DNA from 4 places in the Fusobacterium mortiferum ATCC 9817 genome. Region 4 is predicted to be linked to each of the others. Evidence: riboswitches for the same ligand, from Rfam matches in the RefSeq annotation. Region 4 holds a riboswitch; each other region holds the start of a gene.
What was found. Region 4 has a riboswitch for S-adenosylmethionine ahead of metK (methionine adenosyltransferase). Riboswitches for the same ligand answer to the same signal wherever they lie in the genome.
Positions count from the first base shown of each region.

Region 1 (4,211 bases), on a different contig from region 4:
ATACCAAATACTACAAAGTCAATTAGGTTACCATCTGTATTACCTATTGCAACTTTTAAAATTCCCATTGTCATAAATCCTAGTCCAACCATTATACAGTGGAATAGATATAATACTGGAGATAGGAAAAGGAATATAAATTCTAGTGGCTCAGTGATTCCTCCTATTACACAGGCTACAAGTCCAGAAGCAAGAAGTCCTTTTACTTTCTTTCTATTTTCTGGTCTAGCTGTATGATAGATAGCTAACGCCACTGCTGGTAAACCAAACATATATGATGGCATCTTACCTTGAGATAAAAATCTTGTAACATTAGGATCTAAAATACCATTAGCAAACTCTTTATAGAAAATATTTAAAGCTCCATATACAGGCTCTCCATTAATAATAGCCTCTCCTCCAGCTGAAGTAAATCTTATCATAGCAACTAAGATATGGTGTAATCCAAATGGTCTTAATACTCCCTCTCCAGCTCCAAATAGTAATGGTCCAAAAACTCCAGCTTTACCTATAAGCTCTCCAATTTTTATAATAATTCCATTAAAGAAAGGCCAAATTAGAGGAATTACAAGTCCTACTATACCAACTATAACAGCAGTAGCAATAGGAACAAATCTAGCTCCACCAAAGAAAGCAAGAGCATCTGGAAGTTTTATTTCACAAAATTTATCATGAATTTTATAAACTATAACCCCTATTATTACTCCGCCAAGAACTCCAATATCAACACTTTGAATACCAAATACCATAGCTTGTCCAGCTGCTTTCATATTCTCTGGAGTAGCAAGTGTACCAGTAACTTTTAAGAAAAAGTTTGCTGTCATACTTGACATTACAAATCCTACATATCCAGAAAAAGCTGCAACTCCCTTATCTTGTCTTGCAAGTCCAAGAGGGATAGCCATAGCAAACATTATTGGTAAATTTGAAAAAGCAAAAGAACCAATAGTAGACATAAATTCAAAAAATAGTTTTATTACAGGTACCTTTAAAAATGGAAGTACCTCTGCTGTTACAGAACTAGCAAACGAACTACCTATCCCCAACATAATACCACAAGCTGCTAGTAATGATACTGGCAACATAAATGTTTTTCCTAATCCCTGAAAAAATTCCCAGAAACCAACTTTTTTACTCATATTTGAGAACCTCCTATATTATATTAATACATTTATTATATATTTAAGATATTTTTTTGTTAATATCAAATATATTTCAAAATTTTTTGAAATAAAATTTAAGGAGGTTTTTAATTTTCTATCTTATTTTTAAAAGCTTTCATAATCTCTTCTTCTAATTTTTTCTCATCATAAATATCTGCATTTTTTTTAATAAGTTCCATCAGTTTAGCCAATGAAATTTTTCCTTCTTCCTCTCTTTTTATATATTTCTCACTTATCTCTGTAAGATACTCTATCTCATCTTCTCTAAAGGGCTCTTTCATTATTGAATTGCAAACTATAACTGCTTCTCTTATTTTTTCATAAATATTTTTATTAATCTCTACTTTTCTTTCAGTTTTTATAAGGAAAAAATTATTTTTTATTCTATAAACTGCTGGTAGAAGATACTTTAAAATTTCCTCTCTATATTCTAAATTATTGTAAAATTCAAAATTTAAAGATTGTGATATAATTTCAGAAAATTTTTCAACAAACTCCTTTACTAATGAAATATTTTCTGAAAAATCATCGGAGTAATATCCACTTATAAAATATTCTGTGAGATGTAGAAATTCAAACTCTAAATCTTCTGGAATAATCTCCTTTAAAATATTTTTTATCACTTTATAATCAGTTAGATTTTTTAAAAATTCACTATTATCTTTCTTTTTAATTATAAAATTTTTCTCTATTCTCTCCACTGTAGGAATAAGATAGATATATATTAATTTTTCAAATTGTTTATCAAATTTTACACTTAAAGCTTTCTCTATTTTAAAAAGCAAATTGTAAAAAAGAGTTGTATCTATTTTTCCTACATATTTTTTTATTACTTCTAACTCCTCTTTTTCTGTAAGATATATCTTAGATAAGAATATTATTTTATTATCTTTTATATCCAAATACTCTAAAAGTTTTAAAAGTTTGAGATGACGTAATTTCTTCTCTTTTCCCTTTATATTTATTCCATTTTCCTCTCTTACAAACTCTAACTCAAACTCTTTAAGGTACTCATTAAGAGAGATTATATCCTTTTTTATTGTAGGACGGCTTACTTTTAGATATTTTTCTATCTCTGTTATAGTAGTATTTTCACTGAATAAATACTTTATTAAAATATAATTTTCTCTCTCTTCTTTCGAGAAAATATAGTTATCTATATCAATGCTTTGTATAAACTCCTCTAACCTCTCTCTACTACTTCGCCAGTTTAATTCCCCTTTTTTTATTCCTATCTCTTGAAAAGAAAACTTTGTTAAATAATAATTTAAGTTATCAATACTATATCTTATATTTCTCTCACTTACTTCATATTTTTCAGAAAGATATCCCAATGTCAATTTTTCTTCTCTACTTAACTCTTCAAGAATATCTAACTCTTTTCTATTTAAACTCATTATATCCCCCCACTACTATTAAATCATTTTTTTGAAGGACAATCAAGTTATTGTTGACACAGAGATATTATTATGATAAAATTGACAAAATAAATCCATAGAGAGAGATTGAAGGACAGGCCTTGTGATATCTCAGCAACCTACCTTATGGTGTGGTGCTAATTCCTGATAGATGGTAATAGTATAAAGTTTTTAACTTCTTTTATCTATCAGATAAAGGAAGTTTTTTTATTATAAAACACTTGGAGGAAAATATGAAAATAAAAGAACTATTTAAACAGAAACAACCTACTATCTCTTTTGAGGTATTTCCACCTAACAAAATATATACTCTTGAAAAAGTTTATGAAGTTATAGATGAGCTTTCTCTTTTAAAACCAGACTTTATGAGTGTTACTTATGGAGCTGGTGGAAGTACTAGAAGAAACACTGTAGATATTGCTTCTAAAATAAAAAATATAAATAATATAGAAGCTCTTGCTCATTTGACTTGTATAGGAGCAACAAAAAAAGAGATTGATGAGATATTGAAAGATTTAAATAAAAATAATATAGAAAATATTATGGCTTTAAGAGGAGATATTCCACAAGAGTGTGAAAATAAAATAGGTGAGTTTTCTCATGCTAATGATTTGATAAAATACATTAAAGAATATGGAGATTTTTCTATTGGAGGAGCTTTTTATCCAGAAGGTCACCAAGAAACAAATGATTTATTAGATCTATTCAATTTAAAGACTAAAGTAGATAGTGGAACTGACTTCCTTATCTCACAGATATTTTTTGAAAATGAAAAGTTTTATGAATTTAAAGAAAAATTGGGAAAGCTTAATATAAAAACTCCACTGATAGCAGGAGTTATGCCCATAACAAATGGTAAACAAATCAGAAGAATTACCTCTATGTGTGGTTGTAGTATCCCTGAAAAATTGAAAAGGATATTAGATAGATATGAAGATAATCCAATAGCTATGAGAGAAGCAGGAATTGCTTATGCTATGGAACAGATAATAGAGCTTATCTCTGATGATATAGCAGGAATACACATATACACAATGAACAGAGTGGAAGCTTCTAAAAAAATAATGGAAAATATTGGAAATATTTTAAGAAAGAGAGATGAAAATTATGGATATTAAAAAAGAGTTACAGAAAAGAATTTTAGTATTAGATGGAGCTATGGGAACTGCTATTCAAAAATATAACTTAAACTCTGATGATTATCTCGGTAAAAAAGGTTGTAACGAGATTTTAAATATCACTCGTCCTGATATAATAAAAGATATTCATTTAAAATATATTGAAGCTGGAGCTGATATTATTGAAACAAACTCTTTTAACTGTAATAAAATCTCTCTAAATGAGTATGGGTTTTCAGAGAGAGCATATGAGATAGCTAAAAGAAGTGCCGAACTTGCCAAAGAGGTAACCACTACTAGTGAGAAAAAAATCTATATAGCTGGTTCAATAGGTCCTACAAATAAAACTCTTACTATTCCTAGTGGAAAAAATCCCTATGATAGAGATTTAGAATTTGATTATCTCAAGGAAGCATACAGTGAACAAATTGAAGGATTGATAGATGGTGGAGTAGATATACTACTTATTGAAACTATATTTGATGGTTTAAATGCTAAGTGTGCTGTTATAA
Region 1 is NZ_GL987988.1:797,143-801,353, reverse strand. It holds gene malX (maltose/glucose-specific PTS transporter subunit IIBC) at 1-1,139, opposite strand, end outside; gene FMAG_RS04875 (helix-turn-helix domain-containing protein) at 1,250-2,560, opposite strand; SAM riboswitch class I at 2,653-2,739, shown strand; gene metF (methylenetetrahydrofolate reductase [NAD(P)H]) at 2,815-3,699, shown strand; gene FMAG_RS04865 (homocysteine S-methyltransferase family protein) at 3,689-4,211, shown strand, end outside.
Region 1: linked by a shared signal. The riboswitch ahead of metF (methylenetetrahydrofolate reductase [NAD(P)H]) and the one ahead of metK (methionine adenosyltransferase) in region 4 are both predicted to bind S-adenosylmethionine.

Region 2 (4,211 bases), 430 kb from region 4:
GCATCTAAGTTTGAAAGAGGCTCATCCATAAGTAAAACACTTGGATGAATTACAATAGCTCTTGCTAGAGCAACCCTTTGTTGTTGTCCTCCTGATAATCTCTCTGGCAATCTCTCTTGATACTCTGAAATTTTTACAACATCTAATATTTTATCCACTTTTTCTTTAATCTCATCTTTATTAATTTTTCTTAATTTTAGTCCATATTCCACATTTTCTCTAACAGTCATATGTGGGAAGATAGCATAGCTTTGGAATACCATTCCTATATTTCTTTTATGTGCAGGGACATCATTTATACACTTATCATCAAAATATATTTTTCCTCCCTCTATACTATTAAATCCTGCTATCATTCTTAGTAGGGTAGTTTTACCACAACCAGATGGTCCTAACAGTGTAAAAAACTCTCCATTTTTTATATTTACTGTCATTCCTGGTATAATTGTATTATCTCCAAATTTTTTTATAACATTATCCACATTTATTGCTACACTCATCTTTACACCTCTCTCTATCTTAAATAAAAAGTGTCCATTTATTGCTATTTTTCAAGTTTATAAATGGACACTAGCTCAATACTTATTTTGTATAGATATCTTTAAATTTATCTAACCATACTGCTTTTTGAGATTTTACAACTTCAAGGTCATCTTCTATTACATTTATATCCTCTAATTTCTTCAATCCTTTTCCTGGCTCAACATCTTTTCTTATACTTCTTCTATTTAATTGAGCTGTAATCATACTTTGTGCCTCTTTACCAGTTAAGAAATCTACAAATAATTTTGCATTTTCTAAGTTTTTACAATTTTTTACTATATATACACCATCAGGTTTTACTATTACTCCCTCTTCCATATAAACTACTTCTACTGGAGCATCAGAGTTTACATATTTTACTGCTCCCTCTTCAAATGTCAATCCCACTGTATACTCTCCATCTGCAACTCCTTTATATACAGCTGAAGAACCAGAAAGTAAAGTATAGTTTAAATTATCCATTAATTTTTCTACATAAGACCAACCATTATCTGGATTTCCATTTCCCATTGCATATAGCATATTTACTAAATGTTCAAAAGATGATGAAGATTTAGCTGGATCAGAAAAAGCTATTTTTCCTTTTAAAGCTGGATTTAATAAATCTTGATATCCTTCTATTTTGATATCTCCTATAAGATTTTTATTTACCATAATTACACTTGGTACTGCTGTAAATCTTGTCATATTTCCTTCTACATTTTTATAACTATCATAGAAAGCTTCTTCATTTTTAGAAGTATATGGTAAGAAATAATCTTTTATTGGCTCTACTGTTGTTATAGTTCCTCCCCATAGTACATCAGCTAATGGATTATCCTTTTCTGATTCGATTCTCTTCATTAATTCTCCAGTTCCTGCTGCTATTACCTCTACTGATACTCCATATTTTACTTCAAACTCTTTTACCAATGGATCTATAAATTCTAATGGATGTGGACAATATACTGTCAATTTTTTTGTATTTTCAGTAGTTTCTACTTCCTTTTCTCCTCCACAACCTATTAAAAATATAGACATCATAATTCCAATTAATCCTAAAAATAATTTTTTCATTTTACTCCCTCCTTATTTTTTTTCTTAATAAGAGAATACCTTATACCTTCTTTTTTATCAATACTATTTTATGCTATTTTATACTTAAAACTTACCTTTTTATCTTTTTAAAAACAAAATAAAAAGGAACTAATGTAAACCCTTAAGTTACAATAGTTCCCTCTTCTATTTTATTATATATTTTCTAAGGCTCTAGCTATATCTTTCAATATATCCTCTACATTTTCTATTCCCACATTCAATCTAACTGCTTCAGGTAAAACACCAGCTTTTATTTGGTCCTCTTCTGATAGTTGTCTATGTGTTGTACTAGCTGGATGTAATACACAAGTACGAGAATCTCCCACGTGAATTACACTTCTTATCCAAGTAAGCTCCTTTATAAATCTCTCTGCTCCCTCTCTTCCACCTTTGACACCTAGTAATATAACTCCACTTCCCCCTTTAGGTAGATACTTTTTAGCATTTTCATATGAATAACTGCTCTCTAACTTAGGATAATTTACCCACTCTATCTTCTCATGATTTTCTAAAAATTTTGCAACTTTTAAAGCATTTTCACTATGTCTTTCCATTCTTAGATGTAGTGTTTCCAATCCTCTCAAGAAAAGAAAAGCATTAAAAGGATTTAGACAAGCTCCAAAATCTCTCAATAAAGTTACCCTAGCCCTTGTTATATATGCAGCTTTTCCAAAATCTTTCCAATAACTTAAGTTATGGTAAGCTGAATCTGGCTCTACAAGGTCTGGAAACTTTCCATTGTCCCAATTAAAATTTCCACCATCTACAATAACTCCACCCAATGCTGCCCCTTGCCCATCTATATATTTTGTAGCTGAATGAGTTACTATATTTACTCCATATTCAATAGGATTACATAGATATGGAGAAGCTAGAGTGTTATCTACTATAACAGGAACTCCCTTCTCTTTCCCTACTCTCACAAGCTTTTCAAAATCTATTACATTCATCTCTGGATTTCCCAAAGTTTCTCCAAAAAGCACCTTTGTATTCTCTTGAAAAGCTGTCTTTATCTCCTCTTCTGAAGCCTCTGGAGAAACAAAAGTAGCAGTTATTCCATACTTTTTCAAGGTAGATTTAAATAGATTAGCTGTTCCCCCATATATAGTTGCTAGAGATACTATATGGTCACCGCAACCACATATATTCAAAATAGCTGTTACATTGGCTGCTTGTCCTGAAGCTAGTGCCAAAGCTCCCACACCTTTTTCTAGCTGTGCTATCTTTTCTTCAAAGGCTGTAACTGTTGGATTTCCTATTCTTGAATACATATACCCATCTCTTTTTAAGTCAAATAGCTCTGCTAAAACCTCTGGAGAGTTGTAGTCATAAGTTGTAGTCTGATATATTGGATATACTCTTGGTTGCCCCTCAGTAAACTCTCCACTCCCTTGTACAAGTTGTGTTTCAATTTTAAATTCCTCTCTGCTCATAAAATCCCTCCTGTTTTGTTTATATAAAAAAAATCTCTATTACCATCAAGTAATAGAGATTGATATACTTTAATATCAGCCATCTGTCTGGAATTAGCACCACATCTTTTGATAGGTTGCTGAAACGTCATAGAGCCAGTCTCTCGGTTTCTCTTGATGGTTTTTTATTTTTTATTTCTTTGTTGAAAATGATTATATACCTTTACTTTTCTTTTGTCAATAATTTTTTCTATAAAAATTTTATACTTTTTAACTCTTCTATAAGTCAAAAAGATTTTCTAAAAATTTAGCTGCAGCATCTTCATCTGAACTTCCAATAACTTTACACTCTTTTAAAATCTCTTTTAATCTTTTATCCCCATTTCCCATTATTATTCCCATTCCAGAATTTTCTAACATTTCTTTATCATTTAAAGCAGCTCCAAAAGAGATTATTTCTTTAAAATCTATATTTTCGTATTTTAATAATGTTTTTAATGCTTCCCCTTTATTTGCTTTTTTACTCATTATTTCTAAACAAGTAGGTTGAGAAGTAGCAATATTTAAATACTTATCTAATTCTAAATTTTTCATTTTTTTCTCTAATTTTTCTATAACTTTTCTATTAGGATTTATAAAAAATATCTTTTCAGCTTCCACATTTTTAAATTTATCTAAATTGGATATTTGAGGAGAATATTTTGATTCTTTATGAAAATCAATATAATCTTGCACTATTCTATCAGTATACCAATCTTTTCCCTTATAAATACTTCTCGAAGTTCCCTCTTCAACCTCTAATTCTAATAGTGTTTTTATTAATTTTCTATCTATGCTTTCTCTCCCTATCTCATTCCAATTTTCACTATGAATAAATGAACCATTTCCTGAAATTAAATATTTTGCCACTCCAATTTGGTTAAAGAAATATTTGGCATCTTCATAGTGTCTACCTGTAGCTATTACAAACTTTATTCCTTTTTTTTCAAGTTTTCTTATTGTACTTACTGTATAGTCACTTATTCTATGCTGTGAGTTTAATAATGTCCCATCTAAGTCAGATACAACTATCTTATATCTCAATCATTTCCCCTCCCTTTATTAAAAAAGGTAACCTTTTGGCTACCTTTTAAACTTTAATTTGTTTTAAATATATTTCTTATTTTCTCACTATAGAAT
Region 2 is NZ_GL987994.1:549,694-553,904, reverse strand. It holds gene FMAG_RS12215 (ABC transporter ATP-binding protein) at 1-500, opposite strand, end outside; gene FMAG_RS12210 (ABC transporter substrate-binding protein) at 583-1,599, opposite strand; gene FMAG_RS12205 (O-acetylhomoserine aminocarboxypropyltransferase/cysteine synthase family protein) at 1,773-3,053, opposite strand; SAM riboswitch class I at 3,130-3,216, opposite strand; gene FMAG_RS12200 (Cof-type HAD-IIB family hydrolase) at 3,312-4,115, opposite strand; gene FMAG_RS12195 (ketose-bisphosphate aldolase) at 4,169-4,211, opposite strand, start outside.
Region 2: linked by a shared signal. The riboswitch ahead of FMAG_RS12205 (O-acetylhomoserine aminocarboxypropyltransferase/cysteine synthase family protein) and the one ahead of metK (methionine adenosyltransferase) in region 4 are both predicted to bind S-adenosylmethionine.

Region 3 (4,211 bases), 530 kb from region 4:
TTTTATGAATCTGTTGGCTCACTTCTATAAATTTTTCTCTATTTAAATCAATAAAATCTATAATTTTTCTTTCCATAAATATCACTCCTATTAGTTAACTATTATATTTTTTAGAATACAGGAACAGATGAACCTTTGTAATATTCGATTATTAAATCTTTTATTTTTTGTGATTGATAAACTTCTACTACTCTTTTTACAAGAGGATTATCTTTGTTGTCTTCTCTACTAGCAATAATATTAAAGTAAGGTTTTAACTTTTCATTTTTAGCATCTTCCAAAAATAATGAGTCTTCTAATGGAGAATAATTAGCTTCTACAGCAACTCCATTATTTATAACAGCTATATCCACATCATCAATAGATCTAGGGATTTGAGTTGCTACAAGTTCAACAATTTTTAAATTCTTAGGATTAGATATTATATCTTTAATTCTAGGAAACAATCCTGACCCTTCTGCTAATTTTATAAGTCCTGCTTCTTGAAGTAGGATTAAGGCTCTTCCAGAGTTAGAGCTATCATTGGGTATAGCAACAGTTGAATTATCCTTTAGTTGTGATAAATCTGTAATTTTTTTAGAGTATATTCCCATAGGGGCTATCACAGTATAAGCTATATTTTCAATAGTTAAATTATGTTCTTTCTTAAAAGTATCAAAGTATATCTCTGTTTGAAAAGCATTTAAATCTATCTCTTTTTCTTGAAGAGCTAAGTTTGGTCTAATATAATCTCCAAAACTAACAAATTTCAAAGTTATGTTTTCCTTTTTTAATTCATCTCTCACTGTTTCCCAAACAATACTTTCATCTCCATTGATTCCTAGTTTAATTATATTTTCTTGAGAAGTTTTTTCACCACCACAGTTAACAAAAAGTAGTGTTAGAATTGATGTAATAATGATATATTTTAATTTTTTTAACATAGTATCTCTCCTTTTATATTTTAGTGTTTAATTTTTTGAATAAGTTTTTCCCCTACCCATTGTATAGTAGTAATCATAAGAATTAAGATTATAATAGTTACTACCATAATATCTGTTTTAAAATGTTGATATCCATATCTGATGGCAAAATCTCCAAGTCCTCCACCACCAACTGTACCAGCTACTGCAGAAAAACTAATAAGACTAACTGTTGTAATAATTAGAGCATATATGATTTCTGGTAGAGCTTCTCTTAGAAGAACCCTATAGATTATTTCAAATGGAGAGGAACCCATAGCATAAGCTGCTTCAATTACTCCAGAATCTACACTAGATAGAGCTGATTCAATCTGTCTAGCTATAAATGGAGCTGACCCAAAGATTAAAGGAACAATCGCTCCCTTTAGTCCTATTGTAGTTCCTACTATAAATCTAGTTACTGGGATTAAAGCTGCTAATAGAATAACAAAGGGAATAGACCTTAATATATTTATTATTCTAGCTAAAGTTGTATTTATAAAGGTATTTTCTAAAATACCATTTTTTTTAGTAACAGCTAGGGCTATTCCTAAAATTATACCAATGAGAGTGGAAATTATACCAGCTATAAATACCATTATAATTGTTTCTCCAAGTGCTGTATAAAGTTCTTCACGATAGTATATTACATTTTCTAAATATTTATATGCAAATTCCAACATTTTTTAAAACCTCCGTATCTATATTGTTTTGGTTTAAGTAGTTTATAGCATTTGAAACCTTTTCTTCACTTCCTTCAAATTTAACAATGAGATTTCCAATAGATGTTCCTTTAATAATTTCAATATTACCAAAAAGAATACTAGCATCTATATCCAATTCCCTAGAAATTTTTGAAATATAAGCTTCCTCAGCATTTTCACCTATATATGATAGCTTTATAAAATGCTCATCAGGTTTTGAGGGTAGATTTTCAAGATATTCAGATATTTTTTTACTATTAAATATTGTAGAAAGAAATTTTTTTGTAATGTCAGCTTTTGGTCTTGAAAATACTTCTACAATATCTCCTTGTTCCTTAATTTCTCCATCTTCCATAACTATAACTCTATCACATATTTCTTTTATTACCTCCATTTGATGTGTTATTAGGATAATTGTAACTCCTAATTCTTGATTAACTTTTTTTAGAAGCTTCAGAATAGAAATTGTAGTTTCAGGGTCTAGAGCAGAAGTAGCTTCATCACACAGAATTATATCTGGTTTATTAGCAAGAGCTCTTGCTATACCTACTCTCTGTTTTTGTCCTCCAGATAGTTGAGATGGATAATTCTCCTTTTTCTCTTTTAAGTTAACTAGTTCAAGTAACTCCTCTACTCTTAAATCTATCTCCTTTTTAGATAAGTTACTTCCCTTTAATGGATAGGAGATATTTTTAGAGATGGTTCTACTTTTCATTAGATTAAAGTGTTGAAATATCATTCCTATTTTTTTTCTAATTTCTCGAAGTTCTTTATCATTTAGAGTATTTAGTGTGACTCCATTAATGATAACTTCTCCAGTAGTGGGTGGTTCTAAGAGATTTATACATCTGAGTAGTGTACTTTTACCTGCTCCAGAGTATCCTATAATCCCTACGATTTCCCCAGGATTAAAAGAGAGATTGATATTTTTCAATGCCTCTACTTTTTTTCCATTGTCATAGTAAGTCTTGCTGATGTTCTTTAGTTCAATCATAAAATCCTCCCTAGAAAAAAATTATAAAAAAAACTCTATTACCATCAAGTAATAGAGTTGGATACAAAATTAGTATCTTCCATCTGTCTGGAATTAGCACCACATCTATAAGATAGGTTGCTGAAACGTCATAGAGCCAGTCTCTCGGTTTCTCTTGATGGTTTGTTTTTTGTTGTTGGGGTAATTATATACCTGAGAATACTATTTTGTCAATATTTTTTTATAATAATTCTCTATATTTTTTGATATACTGTTTTTTAACTAGTGTAACTAGTAGCATATATCCTACTATTGTTAGGATTAAGAAGAACCAATAGATAAGTGGTAATTGAGTTAATCCTAATAGATTTCCTAAAGGAGTATATGGAATTATTGAAACAATTAAAATTCCTAACATTGTAAGTACAGTTACAGGTAAAGAAGTTATACTTTGAATAAAAGGAATTTTTGGAGTTCTTATCATATGGATAACTAGAGTTTGCGACCACATAGATTCAATAAACCAACCTGTTTGGAACATAGCTTCATAAGCTGCTCTCAATGTTTCTTGCTCAACTGGGATAGAGTTGTATAGCACTCCATTCGATACAAACATAGGACAGATTACAAAATACATCAATAAGTATGTAGTTATATCAAATATAGAACTAGTAGGTCCTATCCATAACATAAATTTTCCAATAGAGCTTGCTTCCCATTTTCTAGGAATTTTTAAAAACTCTTTATCTACATTATCCCAAGGGATAGCAGTACAAGATAGGTCATAGATTAGATTTAATAGAATTAAGTGTATGCTCATCATTGGTAAAAATGGTAAGAAAGCACTAGCAGCTAATACTGAAAACATATTACCAAAGTTAGATGAAGCAGTCATCTTAATATACTTAATCATATTAGCATAAGTTTTACGTCCCTCTATAATTCCCTCTTCTAATACCATTAAATCTTTTTCAAGTAAGATTATATCAGCAGATTCCTTAGCTATATCCACAGCTGTATCAACAGATATTCCTATATCTGCCTCTTTCATAGCAGCAGCATCATTTATTCCATCTCCCATAAATCCAACTGTATGTCCATTCTCTTTTAAGATTTGAACAATTCTAGTTTTTTGCATAGGAGATAGTTTTGCAAAGATATCTACCTTTTCAATAACAGTTGAAAGTTCTTCATCACTCATATTATCTATATCTGAGCCAAGTAAAATATTTTTACTATTAAGTCCAACTTTTCCACAAATACTTTTAGTAACTTTATCATTATCTCCAGTTAGAACCTTAGTTCTTACACCATACTCTTTTAGAGCAGCAATAGCCTTAGCAGTTGTAGGTTTAGGTGGGTCTAAGAAAGCAAGATATCCCATAAGTACCATATCTACTTCATCTTTTACTCCAAAACTATCCACAGGAGATGGATTAGTTTTTTGAGCAAGAGCAATAACACGAAGTCCGTCTTCATTGAATTTTTCAACAGTTTTTAAAACTTCCTCTTTTATCTCATCAGTAAGTAAAACTATCTCACCTTTAAACTCTGTATATTTACAAATAGATAACATCTCTTCAACAGCACCTT
Region 3 is NZ_GL987994.1:649,505-653,715, forward strand. It holds gene FMAG_RS12665 (M20 family metallopeptidase) at 1-76, opposite strand, end outside; gene FMAG_RS12670 (MetQ/NlpA family ABC transporter substrate-binding protein) at 111-923, opposite strand; gene FMAG_RS12675 (methionine ABC transporter permease) at 944-1,624, opposite strand; gene FMAG_RS12680 (methionine ABC transporter ATP-binding protein) at 1,605-2,639, opposite strand; SAM riboswitch class I at 2,716-2,803, opposite strand; gene mgtA (magnesium-translocating P-type ATPase) at 2,860-4,211, opposite strand, start outside.
Region 3: linked by a shared signal. The riboswitch ahead of FMAG_RS12680 (methionine ABC transporter ATP-binding protein) and the one ahead of metK (methionine adenosyltransferase) in region 4 are both predicted to bind S-adenosylmethionine.

Region 4 (4,211 bases):
CCGAATGGCTTATTAAACAAGGTCGGGTACAAATCAGTTAAACTCGAAAAAGATTTGTACCACAAGCAGAAAATATACTACTTAAAGTCCAAACCTCGACATATTATTATTGTTATTATTAAATTGTGCAGTTAAACCAAAAATGTGAAACTTCATAATCTGCCTCCATAACAATTAAATCTATGTGTTAAGAATACACCTTTTTTAAAAAAAAGTCAATATTTTTTTGAAAAAATATTTTTAATTTTAATAAATAAAAAAAGAAGTTATAAAATTATAGTATATAATCTCATAACTTCTTCAAATTTTACTATTTATTTAATATAGCTTTTAATTCTTCAACTTTATTTGTTTTTTCCCAAGGAATATCTAAGTCAGTTCTTCCAATATGTCCAAATGCTGCTAAGTCTTGATATTTGAATTTTCCACTTCTTAATTCTAATGATTTTTCTATTCCTCTTGGTGTTAAATCAAATACTTTTTTAACAGCTTCAGCAAGCTCTATCTCACTTACTTTTCCTGTTCCAAATGTATCTACTTTTACTGATGTAGGTTCTACTACTCCTATTGCATAAGATAATTGTACTTCACATTTATCTGCTAAATCTGCTGCTACTATGTTTTTAGCTACCCATCTTGCTGCATAAGCTGCTGATCTGTCAACTTTTGAAGGGTCTTTTCCTGAGAATGCTCCTCCACCATGTCTGAAGTATCCACCATAAGTATCTACTATGATTTTTCTTCCAGTAAGTCCTGTATCTCCGTGTGGTCCTCCTATAACGAATCTTCCAGTTGGATTGATATGATATTTTTTAACATCAGCTGGATTTAAATTATATGCTTCAAGTACAGGTCTTATTACTTTCTCTTTAACATCAGCTTTTATTTGCTCTTGAGTTACATCAGGATTGTGTTGTACAGATAGTACTATTGTATCAACGTGGTCAATCTTTCCATTTTCATCATAAGCTAAAGTTACTTGAGCCTTAGCATCAGGTCTAGCCCATGCTAATTCTTTACTTCTAGTCATTTTAGTTAATCTTACAAGAATTTCTCTAGCTAAAACTAAAGCAAGTGGCATAAGTTCTGGAGTTTCTTTTACAGCTCCACCAAACATTATTCCTTGGTCTCCAGCTCCACCAACATCTACTCCCATAGCGATATCAGGTGATTGAGCATGTATGGCGTTTAAAACACCACAGTTAGAGTCAAATCCCATTCCTTCTCTATATCCAATTTCATCTATCTTTTTTCTAACTATATCTTGGATATCAATATAAGTAGAAGTAGTAATCTCCCCACCAACAATAACTTGTCCAGTAGTACAGAAAACTTCACAAGCTACTCTTGAACTAGGGTCATCAGCAAGACAAGCATCTAATACAGCATCAGATATTTGGTCAGATACTTTATCAGGGTGTCCAGGTGATACGAATTCAGATGTAAAATAAGTTAAATTTTTCATTTTTTATTTTCCTCCTAAAAATTAAACAAAAATATTAATAAAAAATCCCTTCACCTAGATAGATGAAGGGCTCATAAGTCAAGTCCAAGTTTCTCATCCATCTATCAGGAGTTAGCACCACACTTGTAAAAGCAGGTTGCTGAGATGTCATAGGGCCAGTCCCTCAATCTCTCTTGATGGTCTACATTTTAAATTTACAAAATATTATATCATTAAATACTAAAAAAGTCAATAATTATTTATTAAATATCTCTACTGAGATAGGAGATTTATCTAATTGTATATTATTTCTTTCACTATTTCTAAATATTCCTAATGGTTTTCCAAGTGGTAAAAATTCTCTTCCAAAAGTTTTATTCAATACATTTGCAGCAGAACCATAAAATGACATAAGAGCAATTAATAATTCTGATATAGCAGCTAACATATGAGTGTAATGATAAGCTATTCCAAAAGATGAAAGTGCTAATCCTATAAATAAGAAATCTATTAAGATAAAAATAATAAGTAATGTCTTGTTAGTTTCAATAGACCCTATTGTCATATATAGTGTAAAAATTAAATAACCTAAAAATACGAATCCAAAAGCTTTTGGGTCAGCAGCAGCTTTCATTGTTTCACCAAATACTCCAAGTTGTATCATCCAACCCATAGCCATTCCAAACCAAAAGAAAGCATATCCACCAAAGGCAGTAGTACCAAATACATTCCCATGTTTTATATCGTTTAAACAGGCTATAAGTTGTACAAAAGCTCCTAAAAATATTGCCCAAGGAATAACAAGTGATACTCCACTTACAATTCCAAATTTATTAGCTGAAGCTACGAAAGTAACAATAGCAAGTCCTAAAAGTCCAAGTGCTGAAGGATCTGCTACTTCAATTTTAACATGATTATTTTGACTCATTTTTTTCTCCTTAATTTATATAATTATAACACAAGGAGTATTTTAACTATTTTTAAAAAATTTGTCAATCAAAAACAACAAAATAATGAAAAAAAATTAAAAATAATGAAAAATTATTTCTTGATTTGTCTTACTACATCTACAACTGATCCATCTCTATATTGAACAATAGCGACAATTCTATCTTCAAATTCTATAGGCTTTTCTTTGCCAGTCATTGATTCTGCTATTTCTTTTAACTCTTCAATAGTTTTAATTGGTAAATTAGAGTTTTTAAATTTTTCAATTAAATCTTTTCTTAATGGATTGATAGCGATACCTCTTTCAGTAACAAGTACATCAACTGTTTCTCCTGGAGTAGTTACAGTAGTAATTCTATCTTTTACAACAGATATTCTAGCATTAACTAGTTGAGAAACAATAATACAAAGTTTAGAACCAGCAGCTGTATCACTGTGTCCTCCAGATCCCCCCATGATAATACCATCAGAACCAGTAGTAACATTTACATTGAAATTAGTATCCATTTCAGTAGCACCGAGAATAACTATATCAAGTTTATTTACAACAGAACCTTTATTATTAGCATTAGCATACATAGAAGCAGACATTTTTATATGATTAGGATTTTCTTTAGCTGATTTAATAGCATTTAGATCAAAACATTGAACATCAAATAATGCTTTAAATAATCCCTCTTTATACATATCAACTATATATCCAGTAATTCCTCCAGCAGCAAAACTACCTACAATATTTTTAGATTTCATTAAGTTTTTAACTTCAGCAGCAACTGCAAGAGATATTCCTCCAGCTCCTGTTTGAAAACTCATACCATCTTTTAAATATCCAGATTGCTCTATAAATTTAGCAGTTAAGTCTGCAACTTTTAAACCAATAGGATTTTTAGTTATTTGAGTAGTTCCAGAAACTATTCCTTTAGGATCTCCAATAGCATCTATTACTAAAACATAGTCAATTAAAGTTTGATTGATTTCTATAGTAGGATTTGGAAATGGAACTAAATTATCAGTAATAGCTACTACTAATTTAGCATTTTCTACATCAGAATGAGCATATCCTAAAGCTCCACAAGCTGATTTTCCATCTACTCCATTAATATTTCCATATTCATCAGAAGTTGGAGCTGCAACAAAAGCAATATCTACTTCAACTTCTCCTGTTTCCATTATTCTAGCTCTTCCACCATGAGTGTGCATAACTGCAGGTTTTTGTAATTTACCTTCAGATATAGCTTGAGCTACAGGTCCAGACATATATCCAGCATATATTTGAGTAACTATTCCTTTTTCCATATATTCTACTACAGGTTTATGACAAGGGAAAATAGAACTTGCAACTAATGTGATATCTTTATATCCTCTTTTAGCAATTTCAGCCATTATTAAATTTAAAACATAGTCTCCATTTCTTAAGTGGTGATGAAAAGAAACAGTCATACCATCTTTAAGTGGAAGCTTATCCATCAATATTGATAAATCAGTATATAATTTATTATCTTCAGGGGTTATAGTTTTAAAATTACAATTTTTCTTAACCACTCCTGTTGTATTAGCAAGATACCCATTGTAATGAGTTACTTTTCCATATCCTTCTATAAAATCAGGAACCTCTCTTCCTAAAATATTTTTCATTTAAAAACACCTCACCTCAATAATTAATCAATAAGTCCCATTAATTTAGCCATATCTAAAGTATGAATAGCTCTGTTGATAATAGGAAGGTCAACCATTTTACCATCTAATGAGAAAACTCCAAGTCCTTGTTTAGCAGCTTCTTCTTTTGCAGCCATAACTCTTTGAGCATGAGTAATTTCAG
Region 4 is NZ_GL987994.1:120,710-124,920, forward strand. It holds gene metK (methionine adenosyltransferase) at 311-1,465, opposite strand; SAM riboswitch class I at 1,560-1,648, opposite strand; gene FMAG_RS10265 (acetate uptake transporter) at 1,701-2,372, opposite strand; gene citF (citrate lyase subunit alpha) at 2,486-4,027, opposite strand; gene FMAG_RS10275 (HpcH/HpaI aldolase/citrate lyase family protein) at 4,051-4,211, opposite strand, start outside.